One region of the uncultured Rummeliibacillus sp. genome, then DNA from elsewhere that is predicted to be linked to it. Evidence: riboswitches for the same ligand, from Rfam matches in the RefSeq annotation. Region 1 holds a riboswitch; each other region holds the start of a gene.

The links. Region 1 has a riboswitch for S-adenosylmethionine ahead of Q0977_RS12840 (bifunctional homocysteine S-methyltransferase/methylenetetrahydrofolate reductase). Riboswitches for the same ligand answer to the same signal wherever they lie in the genome.
Region 2: another riboswitch for S-adenosylmethionine. It lies ahead of Q0977_RS15955 (methionine biosynthesis PLP-dependent protein); the one in region 1 lies ahead of Q0977_RS12840 (bifunctional homocysteine S-methyltransferase/methylenetetrahydrofolate reductase).
Region 3: another riboswitch for S-adenosylmethionine. It lies ahead of metK (methionine adenosyltransferase); the one in region 1 lies ahead of Q0977_RS12840 (bifunctional homocysteine S-methyltransferase/methylenetetrahydrofolate reductase).
Region 4: another riboswitch for S-adenosylmethionine. It lies ahead of Q0977_RS05550 (O-acetylhomoserine aminocarboxypropyltransferase/cysteine synthase family protein); the one in region 1 lies ahead of Q0977_RS12840 (bifunctional homocysteine S-methyltransferase/methylenetetrahydrofolate reductase).

What each region holds. Positions count from the first base shown of each region.
Region 1 covers NZ_CAKQBI010000021.1:26,845-30,281, forward strand. Annotated here, with positions in the region: gene Q0977_RS12830 (protoporphyrinogen oxidase) at 1-653, shown strand, start outside; gene Q0977_RS12835 (class A sortase) at 768-1,427, shown strand; SAM riboswitch class I at 1,582-1,680, shown strand; gene Q0977_RS12840 (bifunctional homocysteine S-methyltransferase/methylenetetrahydrofolate reductase) at 1,839-3,437, shown strand, end outside.
Region 2 covers NZ_CAKQBI010000037.1:7,854-11,290, reverse strand. Annotated here, with positions in the region: gene Q0977_RS15960 (aminotransferase class V-fold PLP-dependent enzyme) at 1-815, opposite strand, end outside; gene Q0977_RS15955 (methionine biosynthesis PLP-dependent protein) at 799-1,932, opposite strand; SAM riboswitch class I at 2,003-2,103, opposite strand; gene Q0977_RS15950 (SH3 domain-containing protein) at 2,229-3,026, opposite strand; gene Q0977_RS15945 (YozE family protein) at 3,284-3,437, shown strand, end outside.
Region 3 covers NZ_CAKQBI010000002.1:199,713-203,149, forward strand. Annotated here, with positions in the region: gene Q0977_RS02595 (S16 family serine protease) at 1-572, shown strand, start outside; gene metK (methionine adenosyltransferase) at 627-1,832, opposite strand; SAM riboswitch class I at 2,102-2,217, opposite strand; gene pckA (phosphoenolpyruvate carboxykinase (ATP)) at 2,418-3,437, shown strand, end outside.
Region 4 covers NZ_CAKQBI010000006.1:28,870-32,306, reverse strand. Annotated here, with positions in the region: gene Q0977_RS05555 (homoserine dehydrogenase) at 1-231, opposite strand, end outside; gene Q0977_RS05550 (O-acetylhomoserine aminocarboxypropyltransferase/cysteine synthase family protein) at 573-1,868, opposite strand; SAM riboswitch class I at 2,004-2,119, opposite strand; gene Q0977_RS05545 (DASS family sodium-coupled anion symporter) at 2,407-3,437, shown strand, end outside.

The DNA of each region.
Region 1 (3,437 bases):
TAGCAACGACGAATATTACAAAAAGTGATGACCGATATATATGTTCGTTTGATAAACATGAAAATATTATCGCCGACTATATTGTATTAGCAACCCCACATGCAGTAACGAGTAAGATATTAAAAGACAAAAGAATTGATGAAGAACTAAATACCATTCATAATGCTTCTATTATTACCATTTATGTAGGATTTAATATTCCTGATGAAAAGCTACCAGCTGATGGTACGGGCTATATAGTATCAAAAAATAGTGATGTAAAATGCAATGCTTGTACTTGGACAAGTCGCAAGTGGAACCATACATCTAAATCGGGTAATTTACTTGTCCGTCTATTTTATAAAAGCTCAAATCCTATATTCAATAAGCTCAAACATTTAAACGAAGAAGAGTTAACTGCAATAGCATTGGAAGATATTAAGAAATCATTAAAATTAGATAGCGAACCAGCTGTTGTAAATGTGACAAAATGGAATGATTTAATGCCTGTCTATGGTATGGGACATGCAGAAACGGTAAAATCATTGACTACCCAATTAGAAGAAAAATATCCACATGTTATTTTAGCAGGATGCTCATATTATGGAGTAGGCATTGGAAATTGCATTAAAAACGGACAAGACACAGCAGAAAAAATTATCCAATCAATTTAATAATTCTAAGTTTCTATGACCAAGAGCTAATCTCTCTCTTGGTCTTTTTTTATTGTAATATTGGAACTCACTATGTAACATGGAAAGATAAGAAAAAAGAAAGAGGTTTATAAAATGATGAGAAAGTTGAGTTTAGTGCTCGGTATTTTATTACTCTTTACGGGATTAGTATTGACCTTTCAAAAACCAATAATGGTATTGTTGGTAGATAACATGTCTAAGGAAACAATCCAAAAGACCAATATTGAAAAAGCAAAGACAACACCACAGGCAACTTTCGATTTTGCAAAGGTGGAAAATATTCGTTTACAAGATGTACTTGATGCCCAAACGAAAAAGAAAGATGTACATGCAATTGGAGCAATTAGTGTACCGGATGTTCATATGCAATTACCAATCGTCTATGGAATTTCAAATATTAATTTAACGGTTGGTGCAGGAACGATGAAACAAGATCAAGTTATGGGACAAGGAAATTACTCTTTAGCTGGGCATAATATGAATAATGGTAAAACCTTATTTAGCCCATTAACAAAAGCACAAGAAGGTATGAAAGTTTATATTACAGATTTCAGAAATATATACGAATATCAAATTTCTGATATGTTTATCGTCAAGCCAACACAAGTAGAAGTGATTCAAGATCAAGGAGATGAAAAGCTAATCACACTTGTCACCTGTAACTATAATGGTGAAAAACGTATGATTATTCGCGGAAAACTCATTAAGAAAGAAACATATACTGATGATACGAGCTATTTTAAGTTAAAATAAATTTTTATAGCTTACTAAAAGTCTTTCCTTTTACAACCGTAAAATGAGTTGCAATTATAAAAAATACAAATGTAACTCATTTTTTCATATGTCCTTGACGAAAAGTATATTAAGGAGTATGATTCTTTTAATTATTCTAAAAATTAAATATTATTTCTTATCAAGAGAAGCTGAGGGACTGGCCCTATGAAGCTTCAGCAACCAGCCAATTGGTCAGGTGCTAATTCCAGTGGAGTAATCCTGTAGATAAGAAGGAGCAATCAATATGCATTCTAAAACCTTCTTATTTTTTGTTAAGAAGGTTTTTTATTTTAAATTTGATGAAATTCCCACATCGATTTTTCTCACAAGCTCAATGTGGAAAATAATACCGAGTGGTAGGACTACGGTGGAAAAGAAAGGAAGGACAGTATGGGACTTTTAGAAAAACTTCAATCGCAAGTTTTAACTGCAGATGGTGCAATGGGAACATTATTATATTCGTATGGAATCGACTATTGTTATGAGGAATTAAATGTTAAAAAGCCAGAAGTTATTGAGAATATCCATCAACAATATATCGATGCAGGTGCAGACATTATTCAAACGAATACTTATACAGCAAACGCTATTAAATTAGAACGATATGGTCTTGAAAATTCTGTGAAAGCCATAAATGAGAGTGCCATTCAGATTGCAAAAAAAGTTGCTTCAAAAGGGGAACAGTTTGTTTTAGGGACAATCGGTGGTATTCGGGGTATTCGAAAAAGTGATGCGACTTTAGACGAAATCATTCGGTCGTTGGATGAACAGGCAGGAATTCTACTAGCTGGTAATCCGGATGGACTTTTGCTTGAAACTTATTATGATTTTGATGAATTAAAGGCAGCAGTAAAGCATTTGCGCAGAATCACTGATGTTCCAATAATTTCGCAAGTATCGATGCATGAACCAGGTATTTTGCAAAATGGTTTACGATTAAATGATGCTCTTCACCAATTAGAAGCAATCGGCGCTGATATCGTAGGCGTTAACTGTCGCTTAGGTCCACACCATACTATCCAAGCCTTTGAAGATGTAGAACTCCCATCAAAAGCCTTTCTTTCGGCTTATCCTAACGCAAGCCTTTTAGATGTTGAAGATGGCAAAATAGTTTATGAATCTGAGGCAGAATACTTTGGCAGATCCGCAGTATTGCTAAGAGATCAGGGAGTAAGGTTGATTGGTGGATGTTGCGGAACAACACCAAAACATATAGAAGCGGTCAAACACCGTTTGGCAGATCTACCACCAATTCAGCATAAAGTAGTTAAGCATAAAGAAGTCATATTGATTAAAGAAGCTACAAAAGAAAGTTATAAGCCACTTCATGAGAAGGCGAAAAAGGAACGTTCTATTATAGTGGAACTTGATACACCAAGGCATTTGGAAATCGAAAAGTTTATAGAAGGTTCCAAGGCTTTATATGAAGCTGGAGCTGATGCTGTGACCATGGCAGATAATTCACTTGCCTCACCGCGAATTAGTAATATGGCGATGGGATCAATATTAAAGCTAAATAATAATATTCGCCCTCTTGCCCATATAACCTGTCGTGATCGGAATTTAATCGGTTTGCAATCACATTTAATGGGGTTAAATGCGTTGGGCATTCATGATATTTTAGCGGTTACAGGCGACCCATCCAAAGTAGGGGATTTTCCAGGCGCAACAAGTGTATATGATGTCTCTAGTATTGAACTTCTCCAACTTATAAAAAAATTGAATGAAGGTATTTCATTTTCTGGAAAGCCACTCCGGAAAAAAGCGAATTTTTCAGTAGCTGCAGCATTCAATCCTAATGTACGTGTAGTAGAGCGTGCAGTTGGTCGGTTAGAGAAAAAAATCGAAGCGGGTGCAGATTATTTCATCACACAACCTGTCTATAGTAAAGAAAAAATTATTGAAGTGTATGAAGCAACAAAACATTTAGAAACGCCTATATTCATTGGTATCATGCCACTTACAAGTGTAAGAAATTCGGAATTTCTG
Region 2 (3,437 bases), on a different contig from region 1:
TCGAGGTAAGAGGCAATCTTTATCGCCGATTGTGATGATTGTGATAAGCGAGCATTTAATGTTTTAATACCTTGTATCAATGAAAATGAATCTTGTGCCCCTAAAATAGCACCCATCGAATTTTGCATAAAGTAAATTTGTTTTCCAAGTTCTTCGTCTTTTGTGACGGCAAGACCAGCAATAATATCACTATGGCCGCCTAAAAATTTCGTAGCACTATGTAATACTACATCAACGCCTAGTTCAAGCGGACGTTGGTAAAGTGGTGTCATAAAGGTATTGTCGACAAAAGTTAACAAATTATGTTTTTTAGCAATGGAAACAATACCACGAATATCAGTAATACCTAGAAGTGGATTCGCGGGAGTTTCAGCATATAAAATCTTTGTATTTGGTTGGATGGCAGCTTCTACTTCTTGCAAGTTCGTAAAATCTGCGAAAGAATGTGAAATACCGTATTTTGTTAAAACCTGTGTAACAAAACGATAAGTTCCACCATATACTTCGCTTGTAATGACAATATGATCACCTGTATTTAGAGTAAGTAGGGCAGAAGCAATTGCTGCAATGCCTGATGAAAAGGCAAATCCTCTTGAACCTCCTTCAAGTTCAGCAATTGTTTTTTCTAATGCATCACGAGTAGGGTTTCCAGAGCGACTGTAGTCGTAGGGACCGAAAGAATCAAAATGTTCTTGGTCAAAAGTAGATGAAAGATAGATTGGTACATTCACAGCACCTGTCTTTTGTTCGTAATCGCCTCTAGTAGAAGCAGTTATTAGACTAGTTTCGATAGATTGTTTATTTTGTTGACTCATGGAAAGACACCTCTTTATTGATAGTAGTAAAAACTTGTTGGAGATCTTCTATTAAATCTTCGGCTTCTTCTATTCCTACTGAAAAACGTAACAATGAGTTGTCAACACCACGTGCAGTTCGTTCTTCTTCAGGTATATCAGCATGTGTTTGAGTAGCCGGGTAGGTGATAAAACTTTCAACGCCTCCTAAACTTTCAGCAAATGCGATAAGTTTTAAATTTTGAAGAAATGCTGGTACCAATTTGGAATGCTGTAATCGGAAAGAAATCATGCCACCTAATCCAGTGTAAAGAACCTCTTTTACGGATGGTTCTTTACTTAAATAGTCAACAATTTTTCGTGCATTTTCTGTATGTTGTTTCATGCGAACATGTAAAGTTTTTAGACCGCGGAGTAAAAGCCAACTGTCAATCGGGGCTAATGTTGCACCTGAAGCATTATGGTTATGAAGAAGTTTTTCACACAAGTCTTCTCCTTTTGCCACGACCAGACCTGCAAGAACATCATTATGTCCTCCAATATACTTAGTAGCACTATGAATAACAATATCTGCGCCAAGTTCAATTGGACGTTGATAATACGGAGTCAAAAAAGTATTATCAACAATCAGTAAAAGTTGATTTTTTTTCGCTAACTTTGCAAATAGTTCAATATTGATTTCTTGCATTAATGGATTTGTTGGTGATTCTATAAAAAGTGCTTTTGTATGTTCATTTATAATTGCTTCGACTTCTGCGATAGATTGGAAAGGTGTGAAATGAGCGTGAATACCATATTGGTTTTCGTATTGACGAGCAAGTCGATATGTACCTCCGTAAATGTCATCTGAATAGATTATTTCGTCTCCTGATTTGAAAAGGGATAAAACTAATTGGATTGCAGCCATCCCGCTACTACAGGCAAAACCTGCATCTCCACTTTCTAAAGCGGCAATTCCTTCCTCTAAAACAGCCCGAGTTGGATTTTTTGTACGCGTATAATCATAGCCTGTCGATTGGCCGAGTCCTGCATGTCGATATGCGGTAGAAAGATAAATAGGTGTATTAATCGCACCAGTCCGAGGATCTGTTTCTGTTCCGATTTGCGCTAAACGAGTCGAAATATGTTTTTTTGTCATGTTCATCATCCTTTTCTAAAAAAATAAAAGGCCCTCAGAAGAAGAGGACCTTGTACTTAAAAAGTCAATCTTCTTATCTGCTAGAAATACATCTACTGGAATTAGCACCTTACCAAATTGGTGGTTGCTGAGATTTCACAGGGCCAGTCCCTCCATCTCTCTCGATAAGAAATTTACATTAAATTGTTAGAAAAATTTTAATTAATGAAATAGTAACACTTTATGAAATACTATGCAATAGCATAATGAAAGAAAAAGCCCCCTAAATTATTTCAGGGAGCTCTTTAATCGTTCAATTATTTTGTTTCAATTTTTGTGATTTCAAAAGTGACTTTTTTGTTTTTCACAGTTTTAATTGCGCCAGCATTTGGGGCGTAATATGTGATTGAACCGTCTGCAGCTTTAATACCGACAACTGATTTAAATGTACCTGCTTTTACTTTAAAAGTGTTTGAAATAGATACGATTTTGTAATTTTTTTTGTTTGCTTTAAATACTTGTCCCTTTGTAAAAGGGTAAACGATTTGACGAATAGTACCTGTTTTAAATTTGTAATCTAAACCTTTAGAAGATTCTTTTACTAAAAATGATTGTTTATTGTTACCTGTTTTTTTGTACCAGTAAGTCCAACCTGTTGAATTGCGTTTGCCAGTTGAATATAGTTTTCCGTCTTTGCCATTTTCAACATAGTAGTAAGTATTTGTTACTACGGGGCGATAAGTTGTTTTTTTACTATTTGAAGTACTCGTACTTTTTTTAGTTGTAGTTTTTTTAGTAGTTGTAGTTTTTGTAGCTGTTGTTTTCTTGCTTGTATTTTTGCTAAATGATAAGTAAGAAGCATATACATAAGCTGTTTTTTTGTTGAATTTAATTTTTGCCCAGCCTGTTTTTGATTTACTATATACGACTACTTTAGTACCTTTCCAAAGTGTTCCAACTTTTTTGGCATTAGCTGAAGGTTCAGCGTGAACGTATACGCTATTTGCTACTTTTGCGTTCATTGTTTTTGGTGTTGCTGCGTCACTGTTTGCTGTAAAAGTAAATAAAGTCCCAAACATGACTATGAAAGATAGTAAGCTTTTTACTATTTTCATTTGAATCATCTCCTCATATATACCAATAATCTAGGTAGAGATGCGGTAATCTTTATTGATAATATTTTCGCATCCGAGTTATAGAACGAAGATGAAATGGGAAGGTTGCCATTATCATGAAAAAAGTAAGAAAATGTTTTCCAGGTAGAGAAGAAATTAGATAAGTTACAATTAGAGTTTTAATATAGTTTCCAAAGATAAGTAATTTTCGTGTAAAATGAATGTAAGTTATAATGAAATAAAGGCAGGAAGTCCAAATGAAACCATCATTTTATCATTTCGTATTATCTTTTAGAGGAGCAAAAGATGCAAAAGGGGATTTTGCAGAAGCTGCTTTTCATGACCATAGTTTTCCTAAACAGGAAGAAGATTTTCAAAACATCTCAAGATATATAGAAGAAAAAGCAGATC
Region 3 (3,437 bases), on a different contig from region 1:
TTGGTGTGAATAGTGTAGAATTCTCTTTAACAAAAAATAAATTAGATGTTTCGAAAATCTTAGAAAGACAACATGTCAAGCCACTTGCTATCGTTGAAGGTGATAATAAAGATCGCTATGCTAGTAAAAATAGACAACTTTTAAGCTGGCTTCATCTTAAAGAAGACACTACTGAACAAATGAAGAAAAATGTTAGTTACTATTTAGAGCAAACCGATCAAAAGACAGAGAAAAAAATAGATGCCTTTCTAAATAGAGAACGTATCGGTGGAGATAGCGGAGGTTTGGCACTTGTATTGTCTGGAAAAGTTAAAAATGAAGGTTTACAAAACGAACACCCTATTGCTATAACGGGAGCAATCGACAAAAATGGTAACGTAAAGACAATTGGCATGTTAAAAGAGAAAATCCAAATCGCTAGTATTTCAGGTATTTCTTATCTAATTATCCCTAGTGGGAATAAAGAAGAAGCTAATAAATTTCGAAAGGAGATTAACAGTAATATTCAAATTTTTGATGTAGCAACAATTGATGAAGCCATTGAGGTTATTGAAAAGATTAATCAAAAATAAAAAGTCGTTCACTTTTTGTGAACGACTTTTTATTTTTGTGTAAATACTTCACTGTTATTTTAAAGAATCAGCAAATTTTGCTTTTAATGCAGATACTTTGTCTGTATTTTCCCAAGGAACATTCAAATCTGTACGACCGAAGTGTCCGTAAGCTGCTGTTTGTTTGTAAATTGGGCGACGTAAGTCTAGCATTTTAATAATTCCTGCTGGACGCAAGTCAAAGAATTCTCGAACCGCTTCAACTAAATCACTTTCTTTAACTTTCCCAGTACCAAAAGTATCGATTGCGATAGATACTGGTTGTGCAACGCCGATTGCATATGCAAGTTGTACTTCTGCACGTTCTGCAAGACCTGCGGCAACAATATTTTTTGCAACATAACGAGCTGCATATGCACCAGAACGGTCAACTTTTGTAGCATCTTTACCAGAGAAAGCACCGCCACCATGACGAGCATAGCCGCCATAAGTATCAACGATAATTTTACGGCCAGTAAGACCTGCATCACCTTTAGGACCACCAATTACGAAACGGCCTGTTGGATTGATAAAGTATTTTGTTTTGTCATCTAGAAGTTCTGCTGGTACAACTTTAGCAATAACTTCTGATTTTAAATCTTTTTTAATTTGTTCTAAAGTTACTTCTTCATCGTGTTGAGTGGAAATAACAATTGTGTCCACTCTTACTGGATGGTTATTTTCATCATATTCGATAGTTACTTGTGTTTTACCATCTGGACGTAAGTAATCTAATTGACCTGATTTACGAACTTCTGTTAAACGACGTGCTAATTTGTGTGCCAAACTAATTGGAAGTGGCATTAACTCAGGTGTTTCGTTGCAAGCATAGCCGAACATTAAACCTTGGTCCCCTGCACCAATTGCTTCAATGTCTGCATCTGTCATAGATCCTTCACGTGCTTCTAATGCTTTGTCAACACCTTGTGCGATATCAGGTGATTGTTCACCTACAGCAACAAGTACTGCTAGGTTTTCTGCATCAAAACCGTATTTACCACGAGTGTAGCCAATTTCCGCTACTGTATCGCGAACAATACCTTTCATATCTACATACGTAGTAGTTGTTAACTCACCTGTTACAAGTACTAGACCTGTTGTAACCGTTGTTTCACATGCTACACGTGCATTTGGATCTTTTGCTAAAACAGCATCCAAAATTGCATCTGAAATTTGGTCACAAATTTTATCTGGATGTCCTTCTGTTACGCTTTCTGAAGTAAATAATCTTCTGTTTGTCATTTGGTTTCCTCCTATTATCAACGAGATCCTCTCGAAAAAAAGATACGGTACTCATTACCCATGTCCGTTTATGTTCTAAACGTCAAGCCAGCTATAAGCTGCTTTTTTAACACGAGGATATAGAAAGTGCCAGTACATAATATAAATAGAATGCAACAAATCGCATATAATAATGAAACAAATCAGATTTGCTTCTATTTTTTGAAAAAAAAAACCTTTCACTCATCGAAAATCAATGAGGAAAGGATATGTTTCGTAAGCACCTTTCACTCTTATCGTTCAAGGAATCTTCCTTGCATCAGATTAGCACCAACGCATCACGTGAAAGATAATGCAGGTTGCCGGGCTTCATAGGGCCTGACCCTCCACCAGCTCGGGATAAGAGTATCCGTTCTAATGCATATACTAAGTGATATTACTATGAAAGTCAAACTTATTTTCTTATAGTAATAAAAAAATCAAATTCATAAAAATTAATTTCCAATTAGTATAGACTATTCGTTTCAATGTGTTATACTAATTCTCGAGATGAAGAAAAGAAACCCATTTAAGGGTAATAACATAAAAAGGAAGGTACGAACAAAGATGAATTCAGTAGAAATTGCGAATGAACTGAAGGGTTTATTACAAGGAAATAACATTTCAGTACAACTTTCAGTCCCACAATTAGTGGAAAAAGCAACTTCCCGCGGTGAAGCAATCTTAACAGTTGATGGCGCTGTTCGTGCAGTAACAGGCAAGTATACAGGACGTTCACCTAAAGATAAATTTATGGTAGTCGAAGAATCTTCTAAAGATCAAATTGATTGGGGTAAAATTAACCAACCAATTTCTGCAGAAGTGTTTGATTCATTATATAACAAAGTTGTTAACTATTTAAAACAAAAAGAAGAAGTTTTTGTGTTTAAAGGCTTTGCAGGTGCAGACAAAGATTCTCGCTTAGCAATCCGCGTTGTTAATGAATACGCTTGGCATAATCTATTTGCTCACCAATTATTCATCCGCCCTACTGATGAAGAACTAAATACACATGAAGCTGATTTCACTATTTTATCCGCGCCTACTTTTAAAGCGGATCCAAAAGTGGATGGTACAACTTCAGAAACTTTCATCATCGTATCTTTAGAAAAACGTATTATTTTAATCGGCGGCACTGAATATGCTGGAGAAATGAAAAAATCTATCTTCGGTATTATGAATTACTTATTACCACAAAACGGAATCCTACCAATGCACTGTTCTGCCAATGTAGGTGAACAAGGAGACGTTGCTCTATTCTTTGGTTTATCAGGTACTGGTAAAACAACGTTATCTGCAGATGGTAATCGTAAACTAATCGGTGACGATGAACATGGTTGGTCTGATAACGGCGTGTTCAATATTGAAGGTGGTTGCTATGCAAAAACAATCAACCTTTCAGCTGAAAAAGAACCAGAAATTTATAACGCTATTACATTTGGTACAGTGCTTGAAAATGTTATCGTAGATTCTGAAACTCGAATTCCTGACTACGATGATGAGACACTAACACAAAATACTCGTGTTGCATACCCAATCCAAAACATTGAAAATATCGTTGATCCTTCTGTTGCAGGTCACCCAAAA
Region 4 (3,437 bases), on a different contig from region 1:
CTCAAAAACCACTTCTAAATCTGGAATTGCTAAGATATCCTCAAATTTATCTGTTAATAATTCTTTTGGAGCATGTGAACGCGGCTTATTCACATTACTTACAAGAATTTTAACAATCTCAATATCTACTCCTAAAGTATCTTTGAATTGCTTTCGTTTTTCATTTACTATACGAAAAATACCTTGACCAACTGTACCGAAACCAAGAATCGCTACCTTCACTGTTGTCATATCATTCGCCTCCAAATTTCTCTTCTTTATATTGTGAAATACATATGTTCACTTCATACGCATTCAATTTGTGATTTATCTATCATTAACATGTGACCTATACATGTAAAGAAATCTTTAAATACTGAACTTAAAGTTGATTTTAGCTCACATACGGACAGATTACAAGAAAAATCTTTCTGAGAAGGACAATTGTTTTTTCTGAGAGGTCATGAAAACCGCTTACATCATTGATTTTATCGAATTTTTAGATTATTTTTAAAAAGCCAATTTATATAAGAGAAAAAGAGTGAACGTGTTTAACGCATCACTCTTTAAACTTTTGCTTCCCGAATCCAGTTTTATTTTGCCTCTTCAGGTTTACCGACTTTCGCAAATGCGGCCTCTAGTGCTTCTATTATATCTTCCGCAGCTTCTAAACCAATTGACAGACGAACTAATTCTTCCGGAACACCAGATTTTTTCAATTCTTCTGGACTTAATTGTTGGTGTGTTGTAGAAGCAGGATGAATGATTAGAGAACGAGCATCCCCAACATTCGCCACGTGGCAGAATAATTCAATGTTATCAATAAGCTGACGACCAGCACTTCGTCCACCTTTAATACCAAAAGTAAGGACAGATCCAAAACCATTTTTCAAGTATTTTTTAGCATTTGCAGCAAATTCGCTATCATCAAATCCATTGTAATGCACCCATTCTACTTGGTCATTTTGACGAAGATATTCTGCCACTTTTCTTGCATTTTCATTATGATATGGAACTCTTAAATGTAAAGTTTCTAATCCTTGGAGTAAATTAAACGCAGCGTCAGGGCTAAGTGTTGGTCCAAAATCTCGTAATAATTGAACGCGTAAACGAGTTGCAAATGCTGCATTTGCTGTATCAACACCGTAACGTAAACCATGATAAGATTCATCTGGCTCTGTATAATCAGGGAATTTACCACGTGTCCAATCAAATTTACCGGCATCTACTACTACCCCAGCAATAGTTGTACCATGACCGCCTATCCATTTTGTTGCAGAGTGAACAACAACATCTGCACCAAATTCAATTGGATTGCAACCTACAGGTGAAGCAAATGTATTATCAATGATTAATGGAATTTCATGTTTGTGTGCAATTTTTGCTAATGCTTCAATATCTACGATTGAAAGACTTGGGTTTCCAATGGTTTCAGCATAGATAGCTTTTGTATTATCTTGAATAGCTGCTTCAAACTCATCATTATTTTTTTCGTTGACAAATGTTGTTGTAATACCATAACGAGGTAACGTGTTCGCAAATAGATTATAAGTTCCTCCATAAATACTAGATGCGGATACAATATGATCACCTGCACGTGCGATGTTCAATATTGAAAATGCGATAGCTGCCATCCCTGAAGATAAAGCAACTGCTGCTGTACCTCCCTCAAGTAATGCAATTCGTTTTTCAAATACATCTACAGTAGGGTTCATAATACGAGAATAGATATTGCCTGGTTCTTCTAATGCAAATAATTTACGTGCATGTTCAGAATCTTTGAATTTATATGCAGTTGTTCGGTATACAGGTACTGCAATAGCTCCTGTTGTTGGATCTGGTGTTTGACCACCATGAACTGCTAAAGTCTCTTTACGTAATTCTGTCATTTTAAATTCCTCCTAAAAATTTTTTAGATGGAAAACGGAGGTGTGTTAAAGGGTTTTTATAAAGTCATTATTCCAATGCTTATAAAAAATAAAAACCCTTCTTCACGTAAGAAGAGGGTTGATTAGCATTTCCTCCCCTTATCTTTCAGACTCGCTTAGAATCTGTAGGAATTAGCACCGTAGCAAGTATTCATAAACTTACTGGTTGCTGGGCATCGCAGGGCCTATCCCTCCGCCGCTCTTGATAAAGGTTATTTTTTTATTCCATCTTGTTGAGGTAAGTATAGAAGATAAATAGAATAAAAGTCAACAACTTTCTGAATAATTAATCATTTTGAAAGGGATTTATTTCTTGTATTATATTTTTTGTAAGAATCACTAGTACAATATTTTCCTATCTTTTTAATCTTACTTCATAAGATAAACGTGTACTTTACAAATAAAGTATTTCATAAATTTTCCTTTTTTCGACATATATATGCACATTATATCAATAAGCACAGCCTTATAATGGAGATAAAGGAAAGGAATGATAATTATGGAGGAAGTTAAAAAGAAAAAGAATTTAAAACCTCTATGGATAGGACTTGCTTTTGCTGTATTAATAATCATGACATTTTGGCCAAACAGCGGAAATTTACCCGTAGCTGGTCAAAGGAGTTTAGCAATTCTTGGATTTGCCGTTATTTTATGGGTTACAGAAGCTGTTTCTTATCCAGTAAGTGCAGCCATGATTATAGCAATTACTGGAATATCAATCGGATTAGCACCCACTCTTGAAGATCCTTCACTAGAGTATGGTACAGCTAATGCTTTGAAAATGGCTTTAGGTGGTTTTAGCAATTCTGCCGTCGCATTAGTGGCTGCTGCTCTTTTCTTAGCTGCTGCCATGCAAGCAACAAATTTACATAAGCGACTTGCCTTATGGATTTTATCCCTGGTCGGTACAAAAACTAAAAATATCGTATTTGGAGCAATCATCGTTTCGATTATATTAGCATTTTTCGTACCAAGTGCCACAGCTCGGGCAGGAGCAGTTGTGCCCATCTTACTAGGTATGGTCGCTGCATTCGGCCTACCAAAAGATAGTAAACTAGCTGCATTATTAGTCATAACTTCTGTACAAGCTGTATCTATTTGGAATGTTGGCATTAAGACAGCTGCTGCGCAAAATATGGTCGCATTGAGTTTTATCAATAAAGAATTTAATACGGATATTTCCTGGAGCCAATGGTTTATATACGCAGCACCATTCTCAATTATTATGTCCATCGTGCTATTCTTTGTAATGATTAATCTGATTAAACCTGAAACTCAAAAAATTGAAGGCGGCAAAGAATTGATTGAATCCCAGTTAAAAGAACTAGGACCTGTCAAATCCGCTGAAATTCGTCTAATTATTATTTCTTTAATTTTATTATTCTTCTGGGCTACTGAAGGAAAGCTACACCCATTTGATACGACAACTGTTACAATTATTGCTATCGCAGTATTATTAGCCCCCAAAATTGGTGTCTTTGATTGGAAACAAGTAGAAGGTCTTATTCCATGGGGTACTATTATTGTATT